2 linked regions of the Cupriavidus taiwanensis LMG 19424 genome follow. The protein of the gene in region 2 interacts with the protein of the main gene of each other region in a pairwise test. Links are inferred from orthologs where the notes say so. Each region holds a gene or a part of one and is shown on either strand. Other genes may lie near its edges.

Region 1 (2,999 bases), 320 kb from region 2 along the record:
GGCCGAGCCGTGCACCGGCTCGAACAGGCTGGGGAAGGTGCGGTCCGGATTGATGTTGCCCGACGGCGCGATGCCGATGGTGCCAGTGCAGGCCGGGCCCAGGTCGGACAGGATATCGCCGAACAGGTTGCTCGCCACCACCACGTCGAACCAGTCCGGATGCTGGACGAAATGCGCGGTGAGGATGTCGATGTGGTACTTGTCGACCTTGATGCCAGGATAATTCGCCGCCATCGCCTCGACCCGCTCGTCCCAGTACGGCATCGTGATCGAGATGCCGTTGGACTTGGTCGCCGAGGTCAGGTGCTTTTTCGGACGCTTCTGGGCCAGTTCAAAGGCGAACTTCAGGATGCGGTCGACGCCGGTGCGGCTCATCACCGTTTCCTGCACCACGATCTCGCGCTCGGTGCCGGGGAACATGCGCCCGCCGATGCTGGAATACTCGCCCTCGGTGTTCTCCCGCACCACGTAGAAATCGATGTCGCCGGGCTGGCGGCCGGCCAGCGGGCTGCGGATGCCCGGCATCAGCCGCACCGGGCGCAGGTTCACGTACTGGTCGAACGAGCGGCGGAACTGCAGCAGCGAACCCCACAGCGAGACATGGTCGGGCACCGCGTCAGGCCAGCCGACCGCGCCGAAATAGATGGCGTCGTACTTGACCAGCGTGTCGAACCAGTCGTCCGGCAGCATCTTGCCGTGGCGGGCGTAATAGTCGCAGCTGGAAAAATCGAAATGATCCCACTGGAAGTCGATGCCGAAGCGGCGCGCCGCGGCGTCCATCACCCGGATGCCCTCGGGCATGACTTCCGTGCCGATTCCGTCTCCGGGAATTACGGCAATCTTGTATTGACTCATCGTTCTCGGGATTGCTAGCAGGTATGGCGACGCCCATGGCTGGCCCATTGGCACCGCACGGGAGCGCCCGCGGGTTGCTTGGCAGCGGCGCGGGGGCGCGGGATAATGTCTGCATTTTATTGCAAAGCGGCAGCCCGCTGCCGACCGGTGCCCCGATATGTGCCAGTTGCTAGGCATGAACTGCGCCACGCCGACCGACGTGACGTTCTCCTTCACCGGCTTCGCCGCCCGCGGCGGCGTGACCGACCACCACGCCGACGGCTTCGGCGTCGCCTTCTTCGAGGACAAGGCCTGCCGCCTGTTCATCGACAACCAGTCCGCCGGCACGTCGCCGGTGGCCGACCTGATCAAGCGCTATCCGATCAAGTCGAAGAACGTCATCTCGCATATCCGCAAGGCCACGCAGGGCACTGTGCTGCTGGAGAACTGCCACCCGTTCATGCGCGAGCTGTGGGGCCGGCACTGGATCTTTGCCCACAACGGCGACCTGCACGGCTTCACCCCGTTCCTGTCCGGCGTCTACCAGCCGGTGGGCGATACCGACAGCGAGCTGGCCTTCTGCACACTGATGCAGGGCCTGCGCAAGCGTTTCCCGGGCTCGCAGCCGCCGCTGAACGAGCTGGGGCATGCGCTGGCCGACATCACCCGCGAAATCACGCTGCACGGCGTGTTCAACTACCTGCTGTGCAACGGGCAGGCGCTGTTCGCCCACTGCTCGACCCGCCTCTACTACATCGTGCGGCAATGGCCGTTCTCGACCGCGCACCTGATCGACGCCGACCTGTCGATCGATTTCGCCCAGGTCACCACGCCGGACGACCGCGTCGCCGTGATCGCCACCGCGCCGCTGACCGACAACGAGACCTGGACCCAGTTCGCCCCGGGCGAGCTGATCATGTTCGAGGACGGGCGCCCGACCATGACGCTGAGCGTGCCGATCCCGCCCGAGGTGCAGGCCAAGAACGCGGCCAATACTGCCTGTACCTGAGCGGCCTGCACCGGAGCAGATCCGCGCCAGGAAAAAAGGGACGCCGAAGCGTCCCTTTTTTTTCATGAGTGGGCAATCCGCTCAGTGATGCAGGATCTTCGACAGGAACTGGCGCGCGCGCTCCGAACGGGCGTCGATATTGCCGAAGAACTCTTCCTTGTCGGCGTCCTCGACGATCTTGCCCTGGTCCATGAAGATCACGCGGTTGGCCACCTTGCGCGCGAAGCCCATTTCGTGGGTCACGCACATCATGGTCATGCCTTCCTGCGCCAGCTGAACCATCACGTCCAGCACTTCGTTGACCATTTCCGGGTCCAGCGCGGAGGTGGGCTCGTCGAACAGCATGCAGATCGGGTCCATCGACAGCGCACGTGCAATTGCCACGCGCTGCTGCTGGCCGCCCGACAGCTGGCCGGGGTACTTGTCGGCCTGGCTCTTCAGGCCCACGCGCTCGAGGTACTTCAGGCCCTTGGCCATGGCCTCGTCCTTCGAACGGCCAAGTACCTTCATCTGCGCGATGGTCAGGTTCTCGGTGATCGACAGGTGCGGGAACAGCTCGAAGTTCTGGAACACCATGCCCACGCGCGAACGCAGCTTGGGCAGGTTGGTCTTGGGATTGCCCACCGAAGTGCCGTCGACCAGGATGTCGCCCTTCTGGAACGGCTCCAGCGCGTTGACGGTCTTGATCAGCGTGGACTTGCCCGAACCCGACGGGCCGCACACCACCACCACTTCACCCTTGGCAACCTTGGTGGTGCAATCGGTCAGCACCTGGAAGGAGCCGTACCACTTGGAAACGTTATTGATTTCGATCATACAGCCACCTTTTTCTGGTAACGCTTGACCAGCAGCGAAGCGGAAAAACAAATGATGAAGTACACCAGGCCGGCGAACAGCAGCATCTCGACGATACGGCCGTCGCGCTCGCCGATGCCGTAGGCCTGGCCGAAGAAGTCCGCCAGCGCGCTCACGTACACCAGCGACGTATCCTGGAACAGGATGATGCCCTGGGTCAGCAGCAGCGGCACCATGTTGCGGAACGCCTGCGGCAGGATCACCAGCCGCATCGACTGCCCATAGGTCATGCCCAGGGCCTGCGCGGCAAACATCTGTCCGCGCGACACGCTCTGGATGCCCGCCCGGATGATCTCGGAGT
Region 2 (2,998 bases):
CTGCGCCAGCGGCAACGGCTCGCCGGCGGCAACGCGCAGCTGCCATTCGACCAGGTCCTGCCCGGTGATCATCTCGGTCACCGGATGCTCGACCTGCAGGCGCGTGTTCATCTCCATGAAGTAGAACGAGCCGTTCTGGTTGGCGATGAACTCGACCGTGCCCGCCCCGACGTAACCCACCGCCTTGGCCGCGGCCACCGCCGCTTCGCCCATGGCGCGGCGGCGTTCCTCGGTCATGCCCGGCGCCGGCGCTTCCTCCAGCACCTTCTGGTGGCGCCGCTGCACCGAGCAGTCGCGCTCGAACAGGTAGACGCAGTTGCCGTGGGTGTCGGCGAACACCTGGATCTCGATATGGCGCGGGCGCGTCAGGTACTTCTCGACCAGCACCTTGTCGTCGCCGAAGCTGGCAGACGCCTCGCGCTTGACCGACGCCAGCGCGGCCTCGAAGCCGTCGCCGGACTCGACCACGCGCATGCCCTTGCCGCCGCCGCCCGCGCTGGCCTTGAGCAGCACCGGGTAGCCGATGCGGTCGGCCTCGCGGCGCAGCAGCGCCGGGTCCTGGTCCTCGCCGTGGTAGCCGGGCACCAGCGGCACCGACGCCTTTTCCATCAGCTGCTTGGCCGCGCTCTTGCTGCCCATCGCGTGGATGGCGGACGCCGGCGGGCCGATAAAGACCAGCCCCGCCGCGGCGCAGGCCTCGGCGAAGGCTTCGTTCTCGGACAGGAAGCCGTAGCCCGGGTGGATGGCCTGGGCGCCGGTCTCCTTCGCCATCTCGATGATATGGTCGGCGCGCAGGTAGCTGTCGCGCGCGGCGGCGCCGCCGATATGCACGGCCTCGTCGCAGAAGGCGACGTGGCGCGCCTCCGCGTCGGCATCGGAATACACCGCGACGGTGCGGATGCCCAGCCGGCGGCAGGTGGCGGCCACGCGGCAGGCGATTTCACCGCGGTTGGCGATCAGGATCTTGTTGAACATGCGCCCTCCTTGTTATCCCTAACCGGGATATTACGGCGGCGCGCCGTCCAGCGGGCACTTTCCTGTCACATCATCCCGCGTAGCCCTCGGCGCGGATGTCGAGGCGGGCCAGCAGCGCGCGGTCGCGGTCGGCCTGCGGGTTGCCGGTGGTCAGCAGCTTTTCGCCGTAGAAGATCGAATTGGCGCCGGCCATGAAGCACAGCGCCTGCAGCGCTTCGTCCATGGCCTCGCGGCCGGCCGACAGGCGCACCATGGCGCGCGGCATGGTGATGCGCGCCACGGCAATGGTGCGCACGAATTCGAACGGGTCCAGCGCCTCGGTGCCGGCCAGCGGCGTGCCCTCGACCTGCACCAGGTTGTTGATCGGCACCGATTCCGGATACGGGTCCATGTTGGCGAGCTGCGCGATCAGGCCCGCGCGCGCCTCGCGCGACTCGCCCATGCCGACGATGCCGCCGCAGCAGACGTTGATGCCGGCGTCGCGCACATAGCCGATGGTGTCGAGCCGGTCCTGGTAGGTACGCGTGGTGATGATCTTGCCGTAGAACTCGGGCGAGGTATCGAGGTTGTGGTTGTAGTAGTCCAGGCCGGCTTCCTTGAGCTGCTGCGCCTGCTCTGCCTTGAGCATGCCCAGCGTGACGCAGGTCTCCAGGCCCATCGCCTTGACCTCGCGCACCATGTCCATCACCGGCTCCAGGTGGCGGTCCTTGGGGCTGCGCCAGGCCGCGCCCATGCAGAAGCGCGTGGCGCCATTGGCCTTGGCCGCGCGCGCGGCGTCGAGCACCTCCTCCAGCGCCATCAGCTTTTCGGCTTTCACGCCGGCGTCGTGGTGCGCGCTCTGCGGGCAGTAGCCGCAATCCTCCTCGCAGCCGCCGGTCTTGATCGACAGCAGCGTCGACAGCTGCACGGTGTTGGCATCGAAGTGTTCGCGGTGCACCTGCTGGGCGCGGAACAGCAGGTCGTTGAACGGCAGCGCGAACAGCGCGGCCACGTCATCGACGCGCCACTTGGCGTCGTCGGGCAAGGCATGCGGGCGCGCGGTCTGGCGCAGCGATTCGGCGGAGATGGTGGTAACGGTGTGGGCTTGGGTCATGATCGATGAAATGTTGTGTTCAGGCAGCGAGGCCGGCGGCCTCGGCCTGGTATCGGGTGGCGGCGGCCAGCAGCGGCGCAAGGTCGAGCCGGTCGGCGGCGGCGGCGGGCCCCAGTTGCCAGGGCAGCTCGCCCAGGCATGGCGCGTCCAGCGCGGCATGGAGCGTGGCGATGTTCTCGTCGGCCAGCAGCATGTCCGGGTCGACCCGGTTGGCGATCCAGCCGGCCAGCGGCAGGCCGCGCGCGCGGATGGCTTCGGCGGTCAGCATGGCGTGGTTCAGGCAGCCGAGCCGGATGCCGACCACCAGTACCACCGGCACGCTCAGCATCACGGCGAGATCGGCGGTGTTCCAGCGCACCGCGCCGGCGTCGAGCGGCACGTTGAAGCCACCCACGCCCTCGACCACCACGGCATCGGCCTGGCGGCGCAGCGCGTCGAAGGCATCGCGGATCGGCGCGCGCGTGATGCGCACGCCTTCCTGCGCGGCGGCCAGGTGCGGCGCGCATGGCGTGCGCAGCAGGAACGGGCAGGTCTGGCCCAGCGGCACCGCGACCGAGCTGGCGGCGCGCAGCTGCGCCACGTCGTCGTTGTGCCAGTGGCCGTCACGCCATTCGCTGCCGCTGGCGACCGGCTTCATGCCGGCGGTGCGGTAGCCCGCGGCATGGAGCGCATGCAGCAGCGTGGCGCTGGCGTGGGTCTTGCCGACGCCGGTATCGGTGCCGGTGACAAAGCAGGCGAAGGGCGCCACGAGAGAGGCGGGCGCGCGCGGGTTCATGCGGCCTCCCGCTGCGCCACCGCGGCGCTCAGCGCCTCGAGCAGGCGGCGCACATCGGCCTCGGTGTGCGCCGCCGACAGCGTGATGCGCAGCCGCGCCGTGCCCTCCGGCACGGTCGGCGGACGGATCGCGCCGACGCGGATGCCGTCGGCCTC

What was found. The genes of interacting proteins can lie anywhere in the genome.
Region 1: the proteins of bioB (region 2) and RALTA_RS02110 interact in binary tests that used the Escherichia coli proteins (3 or more experiments, as listed by UniProt). The link is inferred for Cupriavidus taiwanensis LMG 19424 from one-to-one orthologs.

What each region holds. Positions count from the first base shown.
Region 1 is NC_010528.1:440,956-443,954, reverse strand. The notes cover bases 1-2,927. They hold RALTA_RS02110 (class II glutamine amidotransferase), read left to right. Parts: upstream 1-1,012; coding sequence 1,013-1,843; downstream 1,844-2,927. Other genes in these bases: gltK (glutamate/aspartate ABC transporter permease GltK), read right to left, coding at 2,656-2,927; RALTA_RS02105 (amino acid ABC transporter ATP-binding protein), read right to left, coding at 1,925-2,659; RALTA_RS02115 (tartrate dehydrogenase), read right to left, coding at 1-855. In the rest of the region: more of gltK, read right to left, coding at 2,928-2,999.
Region 2 is NC_010528.1:122,614-125,611, reverse strand. Bases 58-2,983 are described here. They hold bioB (biotin synthase BioB), read right to left. Parts: upstream 2,069-2,983; coding sequence 1,046-2,068; downstream 58-1,045. Other genes in these bases: bioF (8-amino-7-oxononanoate synthase), read right to left, coding at 2,840-2,983; bioD (dethiobiotin synthase), read right to left, coding at 2,088-2,843; RALTA_RS00630 (acetyl/propionyl/methylcrotonyl-CoA carboxylase subunit alpha), read right to left, coding at 58-975. In the rest of the region: more of RALTA_RS00630, read right to left, coding at 1-57; more of bioF, read right to left, coding at 2,984-2,998. UniProt on the Escherichia coli protein: Catalyzes the conversion of dethiobiotin (DTB) to biotin by the insertion of a sulfur atom into dethiobiotin via a radical-based mechanism.